One region of the Phyllobacterium sp. YR620 genome, then DNA from elsewhere that is predicted to be linked to it. Evidence: predicted binding sites of a transcription regulator. Region 1 holds the regulator's gene; the other holds the start of a gene.

The links. Region 1 encodes HrcA, which represses chaperone genes, less so after heat shock. Its sites were predicted from a motif close to GTTAGCACTCNCNNNNNGNGAGTGCTAAC; they were not measured.
Region 2: a site for HrcA is predicted at 9,036-9,064, ahead of groES (co-chaperone GroES). Genes of this name have one in related genera too.

Annotation. Positions count from the first base shown of each region.
Region 1 is NZ_FNJP01000002.1:295,713-307,549, forward strand. Features, by position in the region: gene hemW (radical SAM family heme chaperone HemW) at 1-364, opposite strand, end outside; gene rdgB (RdgB/HAM1 family non-canonical purine NTP pyrophosphatase) at 468-1,115, opposite strand; gene BLR72_RS08215 (VOC family protein) at 1,112-1,519, opposite strand; gene rph (ribonuclease PH) at 1,532-2,248, opposite strand; gene hrcA (heat-inducible transcriptional repressor HrcA) at 2,376-3,446, shown strand; gene grpE (nucleotide exchange factor GrpE) at 3,513-4,217, shown strand; gene BLR72_RS08235 (trimeric intracellular cation channel family protein) at 4,330-5,010, shown strand; gene BLR72_RS08240 (adenosine kinase) at 4,970-5,962, opposite strand; gene BLR72_RS08245 (sulfate transporter family protein) at 6,117-6,833, shown strand; gene nth (endonuclease III) at 6,826-7,608, opposite strand; gene BLR72_RS08255 (DUF2244 domain-containing protein) at 7,607-8,113, shown strand; gene BLR72_RS08260 (methylated-DNA--[protein]-cysteine S-methyltransferase) at 8,202-9,101, shown strand; gene BLR72_RS08265 (heavy metal translocating P-type ATPase) at 9,239-11,740, shown strand; gene cueR (Cu(I)-responsive transcriptional regulator) at 11,748-11,837, shown strand, end outside.
Region 2 is NZ_FNJP01000004.1:33,402-45,238, forward strand. Features, by position in the region: gene msrB (peptide-methionine (R)-S-oxide reductase MsrB) at 46-540, shown strand; gene msrA (peptide-methionine (S)-S-oxide reductase MsrA) at 561-1,250, shown strand; gene BLR72_RS14325 (DoxX family protein) at 1,308-1,703, opposite strand; gene fumC (class II fumarate hydratase) at 1,810-3,198, opposite strand; gene BLR72_RS14335 (AraC family transcriptional regulator) at 3,353-4,129, shown strand; gene BLR72_RS14340 (SRPBCC family protein) at 4,201-4,611, shown strand; gene BLR72_RS14345 (VOC family protein) at 4,617-4,970, shown strand; gene BLR72_RS14350 (glutathione S-transferase family protein) at 4,979-5,656, opposite strand; gene BLR72_RS14355 (NADPH-dependent FMN reductase) at 5,717-6,277, opposite strand; gene BLR72_RS14360 (winged helix-turn-helix transcriptional regulator) at 6,367-6,774, shown strand; gene groL (chaperonin GroEL) at 6,972-8,615, opposite strand; gene groES (co-chaperone GroES) at 8,679-8,975, opposite strand; gene BLR72_RS14375 (ArsR/SmtB family transcription factor) at 9,259-9,570, opposite strand; gene BLR72_RS14380 (cation diffusion facilitator family transporter) at 9,567-10,604, opposite strand; gene BLR72_RS14385 (TIGR01459 family HAD-type hydrolase) at 10,827-11,675, shown strand; gene BLR72_RS14390 (bifunctional riboflavin kinase/FAD synthetase) at 11,685-11,837, shown strand, end outside.

The DNA of each region.
Region 1 (11,837 bases):
CGTGCCAGTTCTGCGCGATCGCATCCAGAACCGAGCCGACCGTATCGGGGTGCATCAGCGAGGGAGTCCCCCCGCCGAGAAATATGCTGGACACTGTGCGCTCGCCGGTGCGCTGGCGCATTGTCGCGAGCTCGCGGGCAAACGCAGCGGCGAAGCGCTTCTGGTCCACCGGCTGATGCCGCACATGCGAATTGAAATCGCAGTAGGGACACTTTGCCATGCAGAATGGCCAGTGCACATAGACCCCAAACCCGCTCTCGCCCTTGTCGGGGTGCGATTTCGTGCGCCCTCCCTTACCCTCGAACTCTTGGAGAAGGTCGGACCGCAGGTCCGGGGCGGCGGGAATCACTGGCAAGGACGCCATCAGACCCGTCCCCTACCCCGTTGAACAGCAATGACCCTTCCCAGACGGGGAAAGGGTGGGAGCCAAACTGCAAAACTCCGGCGTGTGATCGGATCGTTGCGGGTCATCCTGCGTCCAGACAATCCCTGGCGAAATGCTGGAAGGCACGGGCGCGGTGCGACAGCGCCTTTTCGTCACCCGGCTTCCAGCCATGCTTCTGTTCAGCTGTCATCTCGCCGAAGGTCGCCTCATAGCCTTCCGGCTTGAATACGGGATCGTAACCGAAGCCAGCGCTGCCGCGCGGCGGCCAGACGATCTCGCCCTCGACCTCGCCGCGATAGTAATTGGCTTCGCCGTCCGGCCAGGCGAGGCAGATGACGGATACGAAACGCCCGCTGCGTTGGTCGGGGCTTGTCGCGGCCTTATCCTGCAAGGCCTTTTCCACCTTTTCCATGCCGTGGCTGAAATCGCGCTTTCCATCGGGAAGTTCCGCCCAGTTCGCCGTGTAAACGCCGGGATCGCCGCCGAGCGCGTCGACGCAAAGGCCGGAATCATCGGAGAGCGCAACGAGGCCGGTCGCCTTCGCCGCTGCATAGGCCTTGATATAGGCATTTTGCTCGAACGTGGTTCCGGTCTCATCCGGCTCCGGCAGGCCGAGATCGCCAGCGGAAACCACTTCAAAGCCGAATGGTCCCAGAAGGTCGATCATCTCATTGATCTTGCCCTGATTGTGACTTGCGACGAGCAGTTTGCCCTTTTCGAGTTTTCTCATTCCAAATTCCATAATTTCGGTTCTGCGAATTCGATCGAGTTTCCGGCGGGATCACGGAAGTAGAGCGAGCGCGCGCCGTTAGGCCAATCGAACTCGCTTTCGATCTCGATGCCATTTGCCTCAAGATGGGATTTCCATCCGGCGATTTCATCCCGTGTCGCCTTGAAACAGACGTGGCCCGGGCCTGTTGCCCCATGCGAGGGGATAGGCAGGCTGCCGGGCGGGCGCTCGTTGATAAGCACGGGATCGAACAGGATGAGGACACCGGCGCCGCAGCGAAAAAAGATGGACCGCTTCGGCGTCTCCAATATGATCTCGAGCCCGAGAATGCCGGCATAGAAGTCCTTGGCGGCCGCAAGGTCCGTAACATAAAGCGCCGTTTCAAGGATACCGGATGGTCGCATGGTCTCGGGCTTTTAGCTCACAGCCATCTGCTGCAGGTTGACCAGCCGCCCGATGCCGCTGCGGGCAAGGCTCATAAGGGCAAGCAGTTCTTCCTCAGAAAAGGGCTCGCCTTCGGCGGTTCCCTGCACCTCGACGATACCACCCTTGCCAGTCATGACAAAGTTCGCGTCCGTCTGTGCCGTCGAATCCTCCTGATAATCGAGGTCGATCACCGGCGTGCCGTTGGAAATTCCGCATGAGATCGCCGCAACGTGGTCCTTCAGTACTTTTTCGACCTTGATCATCTGGCGTGCTTCCATCCAGCGCAGGCACTCGTGCAGAGCGACCCAACCGCCAGTGATGGCAGCCGTGCGCGTGCCGCCATCGGCCTGGATAACGTCGCAGTCCACCGTGATCTGCACTTCGCCAAGCGCCTGAAGGTCTACGACCGCACGCAGCGAGCGGGCGATCAGCCGCTGGATTTCCAGCGTGCGGCCGCCCTGTTTGCCCGAGGATGCCTCGCGGCGCATGCGATCGCCGGTCGAGCGCGGCAACATGCCGTATTCGGCCGTTACCCAACCCTTGCCGGTGTTGCGCATCCAGCCTGGCACCTTTTCCTCAAGGCTCGCTGTGCACAAAACGTGGGTGTCGCCGAATTTGACAAGGCACGAGCCCTCGGCATGCTTGGAAACGCCGCGTTCGAAGGAGATGGCGCGCATCTCGTCGGGGGCTCGCTTGGAAGGACGCATTGGAAAGACCTCTTTGAAAATCTGTGGTCCGGCCTTTTAGCCGTGATGGCAGATCGAAGCAAAGGCTTTGATGATTGCCCGGACAATGCTTATATCAGGGCTGTAACAAGCAGACATACGAGGCAAGATGAAACGGGCCGTGGTACCGGAGGCATATCAGTCGCTTGACCAGCGGTCGCGCGACATTTTCCGGCGCATCGTCGAGAGCTATCTTGGCGACGGCGAACCGGTCGGCTCGCGCAACCTTTCGCGGATTCTCCCCGTGTCGCTGTCGCCGGCGACGATCCGCAACGTCATGAGCGATCTCGAGCATCTCGGACTGGTCTATGCACCGCATATTTCGGCCGGACGCCTCCCGACGCAGCTCGGGCTGCGCTTCTTCGTCGACGCCTTCATGGAAGTCGGCGATCTTTCCGCCGCTGAGCGCAACTCGATCGAGGCGCAGGTTCGTGCCTCAAGCGAAGACCAGTCGACTGAAACTGTGCTGACGCAGGCGAGCCAAATCCTCTCCGGCATGTCGCGCGGCGCCGGTCTTGTGCTTGCGACCAAGGCGGAAGGCGCGCTGAAACACATCGAGTTCGTGCGCCTCGAGCCGACCAAGGCCCTGGCCGTTCTTGTCAGCCAGAGCGGGGATATCGAAAATCGCGTTATCGATTTGCCCGTTGGCGTGACGCCCTCACAGCTCATCGAAGCTTCGAACTTTCTCAATGCGCATATCCAGGGCCGCACGATCAGCGAGGCGCGCCAGGAAATCGGCCGGCTCAAGGACGAGACCCAGCAGGCACTCGATGCCTTGTCGCAACATCTGGTGCAACAGGGGCTGGCGGTCTGGGGCGGCGCAGGCAGCGGGCAGCCGCCGCGCCTGATCGTGCGCGGGCGCGGCAATCTTCTCGATTCGATCAACGCCGAGGCCGATCTCGACAGGCTGCGCCACCTCTTTGACGATCTCGAAACCAAGGAAGGAACGCTGCAGCTTCTCGACCTCGCCGAGGCGGGACCCGGCGTGCGCATCTTCATCGGGTCAGAAAACAAGCTGTTCTCGCTGTCGGGTTCGTCGCTGGTGATCGCGCCCTATCGGGACTCGGAGCAGCGCATCATCGGCGCCCTCGGCGTCATCGGCCCGACCCGGCTCAACTATGCCCGGATCGTGCCGATGGTCGACTATACCGCCCAGCTCGTATCCCGCCTTTTGCGATAAGACTTGATTTTCAAGAGCCGAACGTCGATATCCAGCGCAACTTCGAAAAATGAACGGACAGGATAGATGGCTGAAGACAAGAAACTTCACGACACCCCGGATCTCGATCAGCGCGACCTGAAGAATCCGCGCGATCGCGATGCGCTGAAGCGCGCTGCCGATGATTTTCTTAAATCGCGCAAGGCCGAGGAATATGCGCTTGCCGAGGAAGACCAGGAGCAGGCAACGACCGCCGAACTCGACGCGCTGCGCGCCGAAAACAACGATCTGAAGGACCAGTTGCTGCGCCTTGCCGCAGATATGGAAAACCTGCGCAAGCGGACCGCGCGCGACGTCCATGACGCGCGCAGCTATTCGGTTGCCAACTTCGCCCGCGACATGCTTGCGGTATCCGACAATCTGAAGCGCGCCATCGAAGCGGTTCCCGCCGATGCACTTGCAGGCGGCGATGCCGGCCTTAAGGGTCTCGTCGAGGGCGTCGAGATGACGGAACGCTCCATGCTCACCGCTATGGAACGCCACGGCGTCAAGAAAATCGAGCCGCAGGGTCAGAAGTTCGATCCGAACTTCCACCAGGCGATGTTCGAAATTCCGAATGCGGATGTTCCGCATAATACGGTGGTGCAGGTTGCGCAGGCTGGCTTTGTCATCGGCGACCGCGTGCTGCGGCCGGCGCTTGTCGGCGTGTCGCGGGGCGGACCCAAGCAGGCCGCCGGCGAAGCTCAGCCGGAACCCGGCCCGATCAATCCGCAGGCTGAAAAAGACGCCTGATCGGTCGTAACGACGTTCCAAGGAGCCGCATTTCCCTGACCGGAATGCGGCTCTTTTCATTTTCCGGTCATGCTCTATCGTGGGACAAAATAACGGCGAGGGGAAACTGCCGGTGACCATGATTCAGCTGTTCAACTATGCCGGAATTTTCCTTTTCGCCGCGACGGGAGCTCTGGCGGCCTCGCGGCGCCAGCTCGACATCATGGCCTTCATCTTTCTCGCCGCGGTCACCGGAATCGGCGGCGGGACGTTGCGCGACCTCATCCTCGGCGTTCCCGTCTTCTGGGTGAAGGATCCGATGAGCCTCCTCGTCTGCGCCGCAGCGGCAATCCTTGTCTATTTCACCGCCAACCTGCTAGAATCACGCTATCGCGTTCTCCTTTGGCTCGATGCGGTCGGGCTTGCTGCCTACAGTGTCATGGGCGCGGCGAAGAGCCTTGCACTCGGCTTCGACTCGACCATTGCGGTGGTGACCGGCATCATGACGGCGACATTCGGCGGCATCCTGCGTGATATCATTTCGGGGGAGCCATCAGTGGTGATGCGCCGCGAAATTTATGTCACGGCGGCGCTCGCCGGCTCACTTGTCTATATCGTGCTGCACCGGTTTGACGTCGGGACGGAGATTTCCGCGCTCGTCGCGGCGCTTGCCGCCTTCACGGTCCGAGGCGGCGCGCTCTATTTCGGCTGGTATCTGCCGACCTATCACAAGCCCGGCCGCAGTGCGGACGAGCTTGAGCGGGAAGGCTTGATCAGAGCAGCCCCGCCCGCTCCGCCGCGGCCTTCAGATTGATCTGCGGGCGCGGACCGATCTGCTGGATGACAAGCCCGGCCGTCAGCGAGCCGAGGCGGGCGCAATCGGTCAGCGAGCGGCCGTTGGTGTAGCCGAAAAGGAAACCCGCAGCATAAAGATCGCCCGCGCCTGTGGTATCGACCAGTTCCTCGATCTCGATGGCTGGAACCGCAACGGTCTCGTCGCCGGTAACGACCACAGAACCTTTTTCCGAACGGGTGACGGCAGCGAGCTTGCAATCCCTGCGGATCAACTCGAGCCCTTCCTCAAAGTTGTCCGTCTGGTACAGCGATTTCATTTCCGCCTCATTGGCAAAAACGATGTCGACCGTGCCGGAGCGCATCAGATCAAGAAACTCCTCGCGGTAGCGATCGACGCAGAACGGATCCGAGAGGGTCATCGAGACTTCCCGCTTGTGCTCATGAGCGATCTTTGCCGACAGGCGGATGGCTTCCTTGGCGCGCGGCGGATCCCAGAGATAGCCCTCGAAATAGGTGACCTTGGCCTGGGAAACCTTGGAACTCTCGACATCCTCCGGCCCGAGTTCAATGCAGGCGCCGAGATAGGTGTTCATCGAGCGCTCGCCATCGGGCGTCACGAAAATCATCGAGCGCGCGGTGGGTGGCGGTGAAGCCAGCACACGCGTGTCGAAGGCGACGCCTTGCGAACGGATATCATGGGTAAAAACGTGTCCAAGCTGATCATCCGCTACCTTGCCGAAATAGGCGGCGCGTCCGCCGAGGCTGGCAACGCCCGCCGCGGTATTGCCGGCGCTGCCGCCGGACGCCTCGATCGCGGGACCCATTCGCTCGTAGAGGAACTCGGCCCGATCGGCATCGATCAGGTTCATTGCATTTTTGATAATGCCGTTCTTGATGATGAAATCGTCATCGGTGCGGGCAATGATATCGACAATGGCGTTGCCTATGCAAAGCACGTCATAAGTGGACATGGAAACTCCGGGATAGATCGCAGACCTGTTGGCGTTGTTTTGCCTGCTCTACCCCGTCGCGACAGAATTGACCACCCCCCACTTGGGCGAACACCTTGTCCGAAGGGTCAGTTGCGCTTATGTCGGGTGCCTACGCCATGGAGCAAAATGCCCGATGATCGTCGAAAGCGCCCGCGCCGCCGCCAGTCACCTCTTCCGTCCGGAATTTCGCGCCGTCCTGTGGAAATCGCTGGGGCTGACATTGCTGCTGCTCGTCGGCGCATGGTTTGGGCTGCGCGAAATCTTCGAATGGCTCGCGCTCCCTTTTTTCCAAGGAATGATGCCGGATTTGCCATCCTGGACGGGCTGGATCGGCTTCATCGCCGGCCTCTTTGCCAGCATCGGGCTCGCATTGGGACTGGCGTTGCTGATTGCTCCAGTTACCGCCATCGTAGCCGGGCTTTTTCTTGACGATGTTGCGGAGGTCGTCGAAAAGGAAGACTACCCTGGCGACCCGGCCGGAAAGCCGCTGCCTGCCATGCGCTCGATGGTCCTTTCGATCCGCTTCTTTGGCGTCGTCATTCTCGGCAATATTGCCGCCCTGCTGATGTTGCTCATTCCCGGCGTCAACCTGATCGCATTCTTCATCGTCAATGGCTATCTGCTGGGCCGCGAGTTCTTCGAGTTCGCCGCGATGCGTTTTCGATCCGAAGCCGAAGCAAAGGCCTTGCGGGCGCAGAATGCCGGTACGGTCTTCCTCGCGGGCCTGCTCATCGCCGCATTTATGGCTGTGCCATTGCTCAACCTCCTGACGCCGCTCTTTGCCGCAGCGCTCATGGTGCACCTCCACAAAGCCGTCGCCAGTGCGGCACGGCCTGTAGCCGTCAGATAGCCTGCGGCGGCAGCGGCACCAGCGGCGCCGGGATTTCCGAGGTCTTTTCCGCTGCCTTGCAGATATCGGCGATGACACAGGCCGAACATTCCGGCCTACGCGCCTTGCACACATATCGGCCGTGCAGGATCAACCAGTGATGCGCATGATAGAGATATTCCGACGGAATGATTTTCATCAGCTTCGCCTCCACCTCGTCCGGGGTCTTGCCGGGCGCAAGGCCAAGGCGGTTGCCGATGCGGAAGATGTGCGTGTCCACCGCCATCGTAGCCTGGCCGAACGCCATGCTGAGGACGACATTGGCAGTCTTACGGCCAACCCCCGGCAGCTTGACCAGTTCGTCACGATCATCGGGAACGACGCTGCCGTATTTTTCGACCAGTGCTTGCGACAGCGCGATGACGTTCTTGGCCTTGTTGCGCCACAGCCCGATCGTTCGGATATATTCGCCAAGCCTCTCTACCCCTAGGGCTACCATCTTTTCCGGCGTGTCGGCGACCTTGAAGAGCACGCGCGTCGCCTTGTTGACGCCGACATCGGTTGCCTGCGCCGAAAGCGCCACGGCGACAAGCAGGGTGAACGGATTGACGTGTTCGAGTTCCCCCTTTGGCTCCGGCCGCTGGATCGAAAACCGGCGAAATATCTCGTGGATCTCCGCCGCCGTGTAGCGCGTACCCGGAACACGCCGCCCTACCTTGGCGGGCCTGGCGGTCACAGCGTTCTGATCGATTTTCGGCTTGGGATTTTCCATGACCCCTCTATACTTGAGCCCCATGAGCCAAACAACAAACCCGATTGACCCGGCCGCGATGAACGAAGAAGAAATCTTCCGTGCGCTTCTTGTGCCACATCGATCGCTTGGCCGTTTCGGATTTCTTGTTCTTATGGGAACGCTTGGGGTCAGCAGTTTTATGACCGGCCTTTTCTTTCTGTCGATCGGCGCCTGGCCGGTATTCGGCTTTTTCGGGCTGGACGTCGTCATCGTCTACGTGGCGTTTCGCATGAACTACGCTGCAGCGAAAGCACACGAAGAAGTCAGCATTTCGCGCGTTGCCCTGCATATCCGTCAGGTCGCGCCTTCGGGACGGGCAAGGCAGCACGAATTCAACCCTTACTGGACGCGGTTCAGCATTGCCCGTCATGCCGAGATCGGCATTACCTCGATGCGCGTCGAGGGACAGGGCAAGGCCGTCATCATCGGCTCGTTCCTCAATCCCGACGACCGCGAAAGCTTTGCCTCGGCCTTTCAGACAGCGCTTGCGACGGCGAAGGGACGCTAATCTTTCCGACCGGTTCGGCCGTCAAGAATCGGGTGGCGGCGACAGCGGGTGCGTGGTCATATATCCTCAGCACAAGAGGTAAACGCTCATGAAACCGCACGCTATACTTCAAAAAGACATCACTCCGACCGGCGACGACTATGCCATTGTCAGCCACATCATCGAACGCATCAGCAAGGATTATCGCGACCAGCCTTCGCTTGAAACTCTGGCGCGCGACACCGGACTTTCGCCGACTGCGCTGCAGAAGCTCTTTACGCGCTGGGCCGGGCTCTCACCGAAGGGTTTCCTGCAGGCGGTAACGATCGATCATGCGCGTCGGCTGCTTGACGAAGGCATGCCGCTGCTCGAAACCGCCTATGAGACCGGACTTTCCGGCCCTGGCCGGCTGCACGATCTCTTCGTTACCCATGAAGGCATGTCGCCGGGAGACTATAAGAGCCGCGGCGCAGGTTTGACGATCCGATATGGCTTTCTCATATCGCCGTTCGGACTGGCGCTCATCATGGTGACGGATCGCGGTCTTGCCGGCCTCGCCTTTGCCGACGCCGGCAAGGAGCGAGAAGCGCTCGCCGACATGTCCTCGCGCTGGCCAAACGCCACCTATGTCGAGGATCTGGCCGCCACAGCCCCCTATGCCGGGCGGATTTTCAATCCGGCGGAATGGCGCGCCGACCGGCCATTGAAAGTCGTGACGATCGGCACCGATTTTCAGCTGCGAGTCTGGGAAGCGCTGCTCAAGATTCCGATGGGCAAATGCGTCGCCTACTCTGATATCGCCGCTGACATCGGCTCGCCCAACGCCTCGCGCGCCGTCGGTGCGGCGATCGGCGCCAACCCTGTCTCCTTCGTTGTTCCCTGCCACCGGGCTGTCGGAAAGTCGGGAGCCTTGACCGGATATCATTGGGGCCTCACCCGCAAGCGCGCCATTCTCGGCTGGGAGGCAGGGCAGCTCGCACAGGATGCGCCGCACAGCCAGGCAGGCTGAGAACCGTCTTCTCCCAGAAAGCCCGGCCGCGTGCCGGGCTTTTGCGTTGCACCTTATCGCAACATGGCCCTTGACCTTCCAGTCACTGGAAAGATTACCTTTCCTGCATTACTTAGTTAAAGACGGAAAGCAGGACCATGAAGCACGAACACGCGAACCACCAGCACCACGGCCATAATTGCTGCGGCGGGCATCAATCCGTAGCAACCGAGGTCGTTCGCGATCCGGTATGCGGCATGGTGGTGGATCCTGACGCGGGCAAGCCAACTACCGAACATGGCGAGCGTGTTTTCCATTTCTGTTCGGCCGGCTGCCAGGCGAAGTTCGTCAAGGATCCGGAAGCCTATATCGAGGCGACGGATCCGGTATGCGGCATGAAGGTCGATCGGGCCAGCGCCAAGCATTTCCTGCGACACGACGGCGAGAAATACTACTTCTGTTCGGCGGGCTGCATGGCGAAGTTCGAGAAAGCCCCGGAGGATTATCTCGGCGACCGGCCCCTGCCGAAGCCTATGCCAGCCGGAACGCAATATACGTGCCCGATGCATCCCGAGGTCGTTCGGGACGGTCCCGGCGCCTGCCCGATCTGCGGCATGGCCCTCGAACCTATGGGCATACCGACCGGCGACGAAGGCCCCAATCCGGAGCTCGTCGATTTCACCCGCCGCTTCTGGATCAGCGCCTTCTGTTCGGTGCCGCTGCTCGTCATCACCATGGGGCCGATGCTCGGTCTCCCGTTCCGCGACTGGCTTGGCGAACGCCTCGCCATATGGATCGAGTTTGCGCTGGCAACGCCGGTTGTCGTCTGGGCGGCTATCCCCTTTTTCGAGCGCGCCTTTGCCTCATTCGTCAATCGAAGCCCTAACATGTGGACGCTCATTGCCATCGGCGTTGGCGCGGCCTACGCGTTCAGTGTCGTCGCGACGCTTTTTCCGGATATTTTCCCGCATTCCTTCCGTGGCCATGGCGGCATGGTTCCGGTCTATTTCGAGGCCGCCGCGGTGATCGTTGCCCTCGTCTTTCTCGGCCAGGTGCTGGAGCTCAAGGCGCGCGAACGAACCGGGTCGGCAATTCGCGCCCTGCTCGACCTTGCGCCGAAGACGGCACGCCGCGTCGGCGGGGACGGCGCCGAGATGGACGTTCCGCTCGACGAGGTCGCAGTGGGCGACAAGCTACGTGTTCGTCCCGGCGAAAGCATTCCTGTCGACGGCATCGTGCTCGAGGGGCGCACATCGATCGACGAATCCATGATTACGGGCGAACCGCTGCCGGTCGAGAAAGCCGGGCATGACCAGGTCACGGGTGGGACGCTCAATCGCAACGGCACGCTGCTCATCGAGGCCGAGAAGGTCGGCGCGGATACGGTGCTGTCGCAGATCGTCGGCATGGTCGCGGCGGCGCAGCGTTCGCGCGCGCCGATACAGGGCCTCGCCGACCGGGTTGCGAGCTATTTCGTTCCAACTGTCGTGCTCGTCGCCATTCTGGCATTCGCCGCCTGGGCGTTTCTCGGCCCCGAGCCGAGCATGATCCACGGCCTTGTCGCGGCGGTCTCGGTGCTTATCATTGCCTGCCCCTGCGCGCTTGGTCTGGCAACGCCGATGTCGATCATGACGGCAACGGGACGCGGCGCCCATGCAGGCGTTCTCATCAAGGATGCTGAAGCGCTCGAACGCTTTGCCGGCGTCGATACGCTGATCGTCGACAAGACCGGCACGCTGACCGAAGGCAAGCCACGGTTGACCGATCTCATCGCGCAGCCGCCTTTCAATGACGGCGAACTCCTGGCACTCGCCGCAGGCCTCGAAAAAGGTTCTGAGCATCCGCTGGCCGAAGCCATCGTCGATGGCGCCAGGGATCGCGGTCTTACAGTCCCCGACGCAACCGGTTTCGAAGCCGTGACCGGCAAGGGCGTTACCGGTATTGTCGGCGGGCGCACCGTCGCGCTCGGCAACCGCGCCATGATGCAGGATGTCGGCGCCGATGTTCTGCCGCTTCAGGAGCGCGCCGACGCGTTGCGCGCCGCAGGCAAGAGCGCACTGTTCATCGCCGTTGACGGCAAGGCCGCCGGCATTGCTGCCGTTGCCGATCCGATCAAGGCGACGAGCGCTGAGGCGATCCGCCTGCTGCACGCTGCGGGTCTGAAGATCATCATGGCGACAGGCGACAACGCCGTGACCGCTCGGGCCGTGGCTTCGCAGCTTGGCATCGATGAGGTGCGCGCCGATATGCTGCCCGAGAGCAAGAAGGCGCTGGTGGATGAACTGCGTCGTGGCGGCGCCAGGGTTGCGATGGCTGGCGATGGCATCAACGACGCGCCGGCCCTCGCCGCAGCCGATGTCGGCATCGCCATGGGTACGGGCGCGGACGTCGCCATGGAAAGCGCGGGCATAACCCTCGTCAAAGGCGACCTCAACGGCATTGTCCGTGCGCGTCATTTGGCCGAGGCGACGCTTCGCAATATCAAGCAGAACCTCTTCTTCGCCTTCATCTACAACGTGCTCGGCGTGCCGGTCGCCGCGGGCGTGCTCTATCCGGTCTTCGGCCTTCTGCTTTCGCCGATGCTTGCCGCCGCAGCAATGAGCCTTTCGTCGGTTTCGGTCATTGCCAATTCGCTGCGCCTGCGCACCGTCAAACTGTGAGGTTGCCATGAATATCGGTACCGCTTCCGACAAATCCGGCCTGCCACCCAAGACGATCCGTTATTACGAGGATATTGGCCTGCTGAAGCCCGGACGC
Region 2 (11,837 bases), on a different contig from region 1:
CAGAATACCGGGCATCCTCGGTATCTTTATGCTGGGAGTTTTCTCATGATGACACGTCGAACGCTTTTTGGCGGTGCGATTGCAGGGCTCGGCGCCCTCGTCGCGGCAAGGTTCGCAAATGCGCCCAAGGCCGTGGCGGCAGGCACGTTCGAAGTCGAGCACAGCGACGCCGAATGGAAGAAGTTGCTGACGCCCGAGCAATATTACGTCTTGCGCCAGGAAGGCACGGAACGTCCGTTCACCAGCCCGCTCAATCACGAGAAGCGCAAGGGCACCTTCACCTGCGCCGGCTGCGACCTAGCTCTCTTCGACTCCGACACCAAATTCGACAGCGGCACGGGCTGGCCAAGCTTCTGGACAGCGATGAAGGGCGCTGTCAACGAGACCAAGGACAGTTCGTTCGGCATGACGCGTACGGCGGTGGAGTGTCACCGTTGCGGCGGCCACCTCGGCCACGTCTTCGATGATGGCCCAAAGCCGACAGGGCTGCGCTATTGCATGAATGGGGTCGCACTCAACTTCAAACCGGTTGCTGCTTGAACGCGCAAAGGGATAAGACCATGAAACCATATCATTTTATGCTTGCTGCGGGCCTGTTGCTGTCACCCGGCTGCGCGCTTGCCGGTGAAGACGTCACCATGGTGCCGCCCCCGGCTGTCGACCAGACGGCATCGGCGAAGTCCGAATCCATTGTGCTTGCCGGTGGTTGCTTCTGGGGCGTGCAGGGGGTCTACCAGCACTTGAAAGGCGTGACGAGCGCCGTTTCCGGCTATGCCGGCGGCAAGAAGGAAACCGCCAGCTATGAAATCGTGAGCGGCGGCGATACCGGCCATGCCGAGTCGGTGGAAGTCACGTTCGACCCGAAGGTGGTCAGTCTCGGCAAGGTTCTGCAGGTCTATTTCTCCGTCGCGCATGACCCGACGCAATTGAACCGGCAGGGCCCGGATTCAGGGACCCAGTACCGCTCGGCGATCTTCACGACCAGCCCCGATCAGGAGAAGATAGCGAAGGCCTATGTCAGCCAGCTCGATAAGGCGAAGGCCTATCCGAAGCCGATCGTCACCAAGATTTCTGCGTTGGAAAAGTTCTATCCGGCCGAAGCCTATCACCAGGACTATGCGACGCTGCACCCTTCGCAGCCTTATATCGCGTATAATGACCTGCCGAAGATCGCGAACCTCGGCAAATACTTCCCCGGCGACTACCGGGAAAAACCGGTGCTCGTCGGCGAGGCGAAGCCGTCGAACTGATCGTCAAACAAGAAAAAGGCCGCTCGAAGCGGCCTTTTTAATCGATGCTGTATTTGATCAGCCGCGTTTTGCGTCGAGCGACAGGGCGCCTGCGCCGCATGCAGCAAGCACGAAGAAACCGCCGGCTACGCCGAGATTCTTCTGGAAAAACATCCACTGCACCATGCCGGCGTCGCCCGTCCAGTTCAGGTGGGCCGCAGCAGTTGCCGCGAGCGTGAAAATGCCAAGCGCCAGAGCAGCGATCCGCGTCTGGAAGCCAACGAGTACGGCAAGGCCGCCTAAAAGTTCAAGCAGGCCGACGAGCACCGCGACGATAGTCGGCGCCGGAAATCCGAGGCTGCCGAAATATCCGGCGGTGCCACCGATAGCGGTAAGCTTTCCATAGCCAGCCAGGATGAACATGAATGATAGCAGTATGCGACCTATAAGAATGAGTGCGCTGTTGTTCGCCATAGAAAGTCTCCAGGGTTTGTCGTGACAGCCCAATAGCTAGATTCGATTGTCAAACAAAGCCACTATTTTCTCGACAGATTGTTCACAATAGAATGATTTTCCGGGGTTACTCCGGCGATATCATTCGTTCGGGACGCACGAGGCGATCATAGTCCTCGGCCGAAACGCCGCTGGCAAGTGCTTCTTCACGCAACGTCGTTCCGTTCTTGTGGGCAGTCTTTGCGATCTTGGCTGCATTGTCATAACCAATGGCAGGGGCAAGCGCCGTAACCAGCATGAGCGAACGATCGAGCAGATCCTTGATCCGAACCTCGTCGGCCTCGATGCCGTCCACGCAATTATCTGCGAAGGATACCATGGCGTCGGAGAGAATGCGGATCGACTGGAGCACGTTGAGCGCCACTACGGGCTTGTAGACGTTGAGCTCAAAATGGCCCTGGCTGGCTGCGATGGTGACCGAGGTATTGTTGCCGAACACTTGCGTCGCCACCATGGTCAGGGCTTCGGCCTGGGTCGGGTTGACCTTGCCCGGCATGATCGACGAGCCCGGTTCATTTTCCGGAAGCTTCAGTTCGCCGAGGCCGGAACGTGGGCCCGAGCCGAGAAAGCGAATGTCGTTGGCCATCTTGAAAAGATCGGTCGCCAGGGAATTGAGGCTACCGTGGAAGTTCGTAAGAGCGCCATGGCTCGCCAGTGCTTCGAACTTGTTTGGTGCCGTCTTGAACGGCAGGCCGGTAATGTCCGATACGGCCTCCGCGAAAGCTGTATCAAATCCCACCGGGGCGTTCAGTCCCGTTCCAACCGCGGTACCGCCCTGCGCAAGAAGGAAAATATCGGCAAGGCTCTGTTCGATGCGCTTGCGCGCATACTCGAGTGCGGCGCGATACCCGGAGAACTCCTGCCCAAGGGTGACTGGTGTCGCGTCCTGCGTGTGGGTTCGTCCGATCTTGATGATGTCGGCGAAGGCCTTTTCCTTCTTGAGTACCGCCTCCGTCAGGTGGGTGAGAGCCGGAAACAGCCGATGCGTGGCTTCGATTGCGGTTGCGATATGAATTGCCGTCGGGAAAGTATCGTTCGACGACTGGCTCATATTGACGTGGTCATTCGGGTGGACCGGCTTCTTCGATCCCATCGTGCCGCCGAGCATTTCGATGGCGCGGTTGGAAATGACCTCGTTGGCATTCATGTTCGACTGCGTGCCCGAGCCGGTTTGCCAAACGACGAGCGGGAAATGATCGTCGAGCTTGCCTTCGATGACTTCCTCGGCGGCAACGGTGATCGCGCGGCCGATGACTTCATCGATCTTTCCGAGGGAGAGATTGGTTTCGGCTGCTGCGCGCTTGACGATACCGAGCGCCCGCACCAGCGGAATGGGCATTCTTTCGCCACCGATCTTGAAATTGTGCAGCGAACGTTCCGTCTGCGCGCCCCAATACCTGTCGGCTGCAACGTCGATTGGGCCAAAAGTATCTGTTTCCGTACGGGTAGAACTCATCGTGTCATTTTCCTGGTGGGAGTTGGCAAGAGCACTACTGCGAAGCTCCCCGGGAGGCAAGGTTTGGCGATGGAATGTTGGTCTGGATTTCGCCCGGCTTTCGGATAAAATCGATTAAGCGCTTATGATCAATCAACATTGGCGATGCGGCGGCGTGAGACAGTCAGGCAACGAATCCATCCCAGCGCATTCAGCCGGGCGCTACCGCGAGTTCTCGCCGACGGCCGAGTTGCGGCCGCATTTCCTCTGCGCGTGGAACCACGAGGGTATCGGCGAATTGGCGGCGCCCGTGGCGGTCTTTCCCGATGGTTGTGTCGACATATTGTGGTCGGAAGGCAAACTGACGATTGCGGGTCCCGACACGGCCCCACATATCGTCGATGGTTCCCTGGCCAATATCGTCGGCATCCGCTTTGCTCCAGGCGCTGCGAGCAAATGGCTTGGCATTCCAATGTCCGAACTCGTCAATCAGCGTGTCGACGTGTCCGAGCTTTGGGGTGCGCGCGCAGAGGCTCTCGCCGAAAGACTTGTCGCGGCAAAGACCATCGGAGACGCGACGGCACGGCTCCAGGCTGCCTTGTCGGACATCGCTCCATCGATTGCATCGCCCGATAGGGCCATGGTTGCCGCCTTCGACACGCTCAAGCGCTCGAAGGATATTGTGGCGATTGCCGAATTGGCGACAATGCTCAACGTGAGCGAGCGCACCTTGCGCCGGCAGTTCCTGCACAATTTCGGATATGGGCCAAAGACGCTGGAGCGCATCCTGCGTTTCCAGAAATTCCTGAAGCTCGGCCGACGCGATCCGGGAAGCGGCATTGGTGCTCTGGCGTTCGACGCGAACTATGCCGACCAGGCGCATTTGAGCCGCGAGGCAAAATCCCTGTCAGGTCTTTCGCCCTCGGCACTCCTGCAGCATCTCGCGGCATAAGTGGCCGTTTTGTTCAAGACAGAAAGTCGTTAGGCGCATAAGCTTGCCGTACGCGATGTGGGAGGACAACCATGGCTACACATGAAGCAAGGACCCTTCAGATTTCAATCGGACGCAATTGGCAGGATGTTTATGACTACGTCAGCGTTGCGGAAAATCTGCCGCAATGGGCCTCCGGCCTGACATCGGCCTTGCAGAAATCCGGTGATGAATGGCTGGCCGATGGGCCGGCGGGCAAACTTCGATTGCGCTTTGCGCCGAAGAACGAAGTCGGGGTTCTCGATCATTGGGTGGTTATGGAGACCGGGGACGAGGTCTATATCCCCATGCGGGTGGTGCCCAATGGCGACGAGAGCGAACTCATATTTACGCTTTTTCGCGTGCCGGGCATGGATGACGAAAAATTCAACGCAGATGCGGCCTGGGTCAAGCGTGATCTTCAGGCGCTGAAGGACCTGCTCGAAGCGCAACTTATAGGATGAGGACGATGGCAAGTTCAGGCAAAGACAAATGTATCGACTATGTCGAATTCAATGTCAGCGATATTGGCGCGGCGCGCAGCTTCTATGGCGACGCGTTCGGATGGACATTCACGGACTATGGTCCGAGCTATTGCGAGTTTTCCGACGGGAATCTCAAGGGCGGCTTTACCACCGAAGGCAAGCCGCGCCCCGGCGGCGCGCTGATCATTCTTTTCGCCGATGATCTTCAAGGCACGCTCAAACAGGTCGAACAGGCTGGTGGCAAGATCACCAAGCCGGTATTTACCTTTCCCGGAGGCCGGCGCTTTCACTTCGCCGACCCCGACGGATACGAGCTTGCCGTCTGGTCGGATAAATAGCCGACAGTTCAGCGCGCCAGCGTCAGCATGTACGCCTCATATTTTTGCAGGAAGGCGTGCAGTAGCTGCGGATATTCCGGCGTTACCGCCTCGCGGACGCTTGGACGCGTTGCGAGGGCTTCGCGCCATGCCCGCACCTTCGGGTAGTCGGTGAAAATGCCGAGTTCTACAATCTCGTCGAATGTATCGAAGTAGCGGAAAATCGGGGCGTAAACCGCATCGACGAGGCTGAAGCCAGCGCCCGCAAAGAAGGGACCGTCGCCAAGAACCTCTTCGACGCGACCGAACTTTTCAGTGATCGCCTTGCGCTTCTCTTCGAAAACCGCACCATCCTTCGTTGTCTCCAGCGCCCAGAGGTCGGAAAGGATCGATGAACCAAATTCCATCCAGCCGCGATGGCGTGCCCGCGTCAGCGCGTCGTCGGGATGAAGTTTCGGCCCCGGCTGCGATTCGTCGATATATTCAGCAATGACAGAACTCTCGAAGAGAATCGCCTCGCCGCCATCCGCCTGGGGGACGCGCAGAAGCGGCACCTTGCCGAGCGGCGAAATTTTCAGGAACCAATCTGGTTTCGCTGCGAGGTCGATATAGATCTTTTCAAAGGGCACGCCCTTTTCAGCGAGCGCGATTGCAGCACGCTGGACATACGGGCACAGCAGATGGCTGATCAGAACGAGTGACGGCATGACGATGATCCTCCGGATTTGCCGGCTGGGCGATCGCGTTTCGACCGCCCAGCCCAGCGATCAGGCCGCGCGAGCGGTCTTCAAGGCATTGGCCCACCAGACGAGCTGGTCGAGCTGGCTGGTGGCTGCTTCATTGAGATGCGGGTAGTCGCCGAGCTTCTTCTCGCCCTTGACGGCACTCAGATACTCGGAATAGGCGATGTGAACGCCGGTCTTTACCGAAGCCGATCCCATTTCGACGAAGATGAGGCGCAGATGCTCGATGGCGCGCGCGCCGCCCACGCCACCATAACCGACAAAGGCGACCGGCTTCTGGATGAAATCGCCAAGGTCGATGGCGTTCTTAAGGACAGCCGTCGGGCCGTGGTTGTATTCGGCGACCGTGAAAACATAGCCATCGAATTCGCGCAGCTTCTTCTTCCAGCGTTCGGCGGTCTCGTTCTGGGCGTCGCTGGTGCGTTCTTCGCCGAAGAAATTCATGGGATAGTCAAGCAGATCGATAATTTGGACCTCGACATCTCCGCGCTGTGCAGCGACGTCGGCAATCCATTTGGCGGGAAATTCGGCGAAACGGCCGATACGGGTGCTGCCGACAATAACGGCGATCTTGGCTTTTGACATAAAAATTCCTTCGTCTTGGGGGGATGGTAACTAATAGTGCCCGGCGCTATATAAGTGACTGTTCGAAACCCCCGCAAGGAGGCACTTTTGTGAAACCAGATCACTTTCAGGTAACCTCGGCATGCACTGCGGTTAATCACATTCTGGCGCGCGTCGGCGATAAATGGACGGTTCTCGTCGTCAATTATCTCGGCAATAAATCGATGCGCTTCAATGAGTTGAAGCGGACCATCAATGGTATCTCGCAAAAGATGCTGACGAGCACGCTGCGCGGACTCGAGCGCGATGGTTTCGTGACCCGTACGGTTTACCCGACGATCCCGCCACGCGTCGACTACGAACTTACCGATCTCGGCCGCGACCTTCTGGTGCCTGTCCGCGCGCTTGGCGACTGGGCGATCCGCAACGAACAGCGGGTCGCCGAAGCACGCGCGCGATTCGACGCCGTTCATGCAGGTTCGGAGCAAAAGCAGATCTTCTCCCAGGCGGCTGAGTGAAGAAAAGTTCAACGCGCATTAGGTGGCACTGCTCCGATAGAAGGATTCTCTCGGCGTTTTGAAACTTGGGTAGAAAGCGGTCTTATGAGGGCGGCGGATGAACGAGCCGCGCGAGCGGAAATTGAAGAACACGCAAATCAAAACAAAAAAGGCGGGTCGACACCCGCCTTTTTCGTATGTCACTGGATGAGGACTTCTTAGAAGTCCATGCCGCCCATGCCGCCCATGCCGCCGCCCGGCATTGCCGGAGCAGCCGAGTCTTTCTTCGGCGCTTCAGCAATCATGGCTTCGGTGGTGACGAGAAGGCCGGCAACCGAAGCTGCGTCCTGGAGAGCGGTGCGAACGACCTTGACCGGATCGACGATACCGAGCGTGATCAGATCGCCATACTCGCCATTGGCCGCGTTGTAGCCGTAAGTGTCCTTCTTGTTCTCAAGGATCTTGCCGACAACGATCGAAGCTTCATCGCCTGCGTTCGTTGCGATCTGGCGGGCAGGAGCCTGCAGAGCGCGGCGAACGATGTTGATGCCAGCGTCCTGATCGGCATTGGCGCCCTTGATCGTAAGAGCAGCCGAAGCGCGAAGCAGGGCGACGCCGCCGCCAGGAACGATGCCTTCTTCAACAGCCGCACGGGTTGCATTGAGAGCGTCGTCGACGCGGTCCTTCTTTTCCTTCACTTCGACTTCCGTCGCACCGCCGACGCGGATGACGGCAACGCCGCCAGCGAGCTTGGCAAGGCGTTCCTGCAGCTTCTCGCGGTCATAGTCGGAAGTGGTCTCTTCGATCTGCTGCTTGATCTGGCCGACGCGAGCGTTGATTTCGCCCTTCTTGCCATTGCCGTCGACGATCGTGGTGTTTTCCTTGGTGATCGACACCTTCTTAGCGCGGCCGAGCATGTCGAGCGTAACGCTTTCGAGCTTGATGCCGAGGTCTTCGGAAATAACCTGACCACCGGTGAGGATGGCGATGTCTTCGAGCATGGCCTTGCGGCGATCGCCGAAGCCAGGAGCCTTGACAGCAGCAATCTTCAGTCCACCGCGCAGCTTGTTGACGACGAGCGTTGCAAGGGCTTCGCCTTCGACGTCTTCGGAGATGATGACGAGGGGCTTCGAGGTCTGGACGACGGCTTCGAGAACCGGCAGGAGAGCCTGGAGGTTCGAGAGCTTCTTCTCGTGGAGAAGGATGTATGCGTCTTCGAGGTCAGCAACCATCTTTTCCGGGTTGGTGACGAAGTACGGCGAAAGGTAACCGCGGTCGAACTGCATGCCTTCGACGACTTCGAGTTCGGTCTCGGCGGTCTTGGCTTCCTCGACGGTGATGACACCTTCGTTGCCGACCTTCTGCATCGCCTTGGCGATCATTTCACCGATTTCGGATTCGCCATTGGCAGAGATCGTGCCAACCTGGGCAACTTCTTCCGAGGTCTTGATCTTCTTGGCCTTCTTGACGAGGTCCTTGACGACTTCGGCAACAGCAAGGTCGATGCCGCGCTTCAGATCCATCGGGTTCATGCCGGCTGCAACGGCCTTACCGCCTTCCTGAACGATGGCCTGGGCGAGAACGGTAGCGGTCGTGGTGCCGTCGCCGGCGATGTCGTTCGTCTTCGAAGCGACTTCACGGACCATCTGCGCGCCCATGTTTTCGAACTTGTCTTCGAGTTCGATTTCCTTGGCAACGGTGACGCCGTCCTTGGTGATGCGCGGTGCGCCGAAGGACTTGTCGATGACAACGTTACGACCCTTCGGGCCGAGCGTTACCTTTACTGCATCGGCAAGGATGTTGACGCCGCGCAGCATGCGCTCGCGCGCATCACGGCTGAATTTTACTTCTTTGGCTGCCATTTTATCTCTCCTGGGATTAAACCCGGTTTGATCTAAATTCGTTGATTGCGGGATGCGCGGCGATTAGCCGAGGATGCCCAGAATGTCGGATTCCTTCATGATCAGCAGGTCTTCGCCGCCGATCTTGACTTCCGTACCCGACCACTTGCCGAACAGGATCAGATCGCCTGCCTTGACATCGAGCGGTACGAGCTTGCCGGCTTCGTCACGAGCGCCGGTGCCTACGGCGATGACTTCGCCTTCCTGCGGCTTTTCCTTGGCAGTATCCGGAATGATGATGCCGCCAGCGGTCTTTGCTTCGGATTCGACGCGGCGTACGACGACGCGGTCATGAAGCGGGCGGAACTTGGTCTTGGCCATGGTTAGAACCCTTGATGTTGGTGTCAAAACGATGACGCGAATGGCAGCGCCATTCGCGGTATTAGCACTCGCTTGGGGTGAGTGCTAACTGCGGCCGGAGATAGTGGGATCGGTAAGAAGAGTCAAGGGAAAGCATCATTTAAAATGGCCTGGAGAGGCGATGCTTGGATGCCGGGGCCCATCTACAAACCGCTTTATGGCATATTCATGTGAAATGCGAATGACGAAACGGCAGAATTCACACAATGCTGCAAATCAGGCGGAAACACGCGCCCCAACCGCATCAATCCTCGGCGCTTTCTTCGCCCACGTGATGCGTCATGTCGACAAGCATGTCGCTGACGTGCTTGTCGGCCAGTTCGTAGAAGATCTGTTTTGCCTGCCGGTTGCCGCGCACGAGCCGGGCGCCGCGCAAGAGCCGCAGATGATGGCTGACAAGCGATTGCGACAGGTCGAGGCTCGCGGCGATATCTCCAACTGAGCGCGGCGCTTCGAGGCAGAACAGGAGGATCCGCAGCCGCGTCGGATCGCCAAGGAGACGAAAGGTTTCGGCGAGAACTGTAAGCTCAGGGGGGAGAGGAGGGGTTGAGGTCAATGTTTGTGCCCCTCATGCCCGTGCTCGTGCGCGGCATGATCATGTGCGCTGTGATCATGATCCGCCTCGTCGTGTGCATGGCCGGAATGGTCGTGCTCGTGCCCTTGCTGGAGATCATCGCCAAGGCAGCAATCGTCCGTCGCTCTATCCTCCGGCCAGTCGATGGCAATTGTTGCGTGCGATATCTCGAACTTCTTCATGAGTTCGGCTTCGACCTGTTTGACCAGAAGCCGCGGATTGGTATCCGGAGCGGGGCGCACATGCAGCGTTGCCAGCGGCTTGCCCGAGGTGATCATCCAGACGTGGACATGGCGGACGGCGGCAAGTCCCGGAACCGTCTGCTTTAGATACTGCTCGATGGCTTCAGGTGCGGCATTGTCTGGCGCGCCTTCGAGCAGGATATGCAACGAGTTGCGCAGGAGCGCCCAGGCGCTGCGCAGGATCAAAATGGACACGAAGACAGAGAGTATCGGGTCGATTGGCGTCCATCCGGTATAGTAGATCACGATCGCGGCAACGATCGTGCCGACGGAACCCAGCAGATCGCCCAGTACGTGCAGCACCGCTCCCTTGATGTTGACCTGCTCGGTATCGCCGCCGCGTGTCAGGATCCAGAAAACCAGCATGTTTATTAAAAGGCCGACTGTGGCGACGATAAACATGGGACCGGCCAGGACTTCGCCGGGATTGCGGAAGCGCTCAATGGCCTCGTACGTTATCCAGATGAGAATGGCGAACAGCGTGAAGGCGTTGATAAGCCCGGCAATGACCTCGAAGCGCATATAGCCGAAAGTGCGTTTTTCATCAGCGGCGCGCCGGCCGAAACGGAAGGCGAAGTAGGCCAGTGACAGCGCCACCACATCGGTGAACATATGGCCGGCATCGGCAATCAGTGCCAGCGAGCCCGCCATGAGGCCGCCCACGATCTCGACGATCATGAATGAAAAAGTTATTGCAAGTGCAATGAGCATTTTCGTCTCGTTGCCCGCAGTGACTTTAGGCGTGTGGTCGTGGCCGGCATGGGGGTCTGACATTGTGAAGCCTCTAGCAAACATATCAATATGTGTTCATGTGTTTGATAGACGAAGGCAAAGGTCGTGTCAATCGCAGATAGTGCCCGTCCGAAACCCCGAACGGCACAACGTGAGCTTTTTCAAACATAACCGGCGTGACAGGTCAGGCACGATCCGCTAATCGAGACAGTCTCAAGACTCTCGTCGCATAGTATTTTGCCTGAAGGGACCGGCATGACCGACATGATACATTTGCAGCGCCTCGACGCATTGATGGATCGCTACGACGTGCTGCTGTGTGATGTCTGGGGCGTCCTGCACAATGGCGTCGATTCCTTCGCACCCGCCTCGGCGGCCTTGCAACGGGCCCGGCAGGCCGGCCTGACGGTGGTTCTCATCACCAATGCGCCGCGTCCCTTTGCCGGCGTTGCCGAGCAGATTCATGCGCTTGGCGTGCCAGAATCGGCCTATGACCGGATCGTCACATCGGGCGACGTAACCCGCGAATTGATCCGCAACGCGCCCCGCCTTGTGTTTCATCTCGGGCCGGAGCGCGACGAAACCCTCTATGACGGCCTTGATGTGGAACTGGTGGAGGAGCGCGAAGCCGATGTAGTCGTCTGCACGGGTTTCTTCGATGACGATACGGAAACGCCGGAAGACTATGCCGACATGCTGGTGCGCTTCCGCTCACGCAACCTGCCATTTATCTGCGCCAATCCGGATATCGTCGTCGAGCGCGGCGATCGCCTCATCTGGTGCGCCGGGGCGCTTGCCCGCGATTACGGGCAGCTTGGCGGCCGCACGCTCATCGCAGGAAAGCCACATCGCCCGATCTACGAGGCGGCGATTGCCGCGGCGGAAGACGTGCGCGGCACCCCTGTCGAACTTTCGCGGGTTCTTGCCATCGGCGACGGCATGCTGACGGACATAAAGGGTGCCGATCTTTTCGGCATCGATGTTCTCTATATCTCCGGCGGTATTCATGCCGGGGATTATGCGATGGGTGGTGTCCACGACCTTGAGAAGCTTCTCGCGTTCCTCGCAAAGCACGGAAGCAATCCCGTTGCGACGATGCCCGCCCTGGCGTGAGACAAAGATATGCCGATCCTGCGTCTGAACGATCCGTCCCATTTGCCCGATGAACTGAAGGGCGCCATTGTCGCCATCGGCAATTTCGACGGCGTGCACCGTGGGCACCAGGCCGTTCTGGGCCGGGCGCTGGAGACCGCACGCGCCGAGGGCAAGCCATCG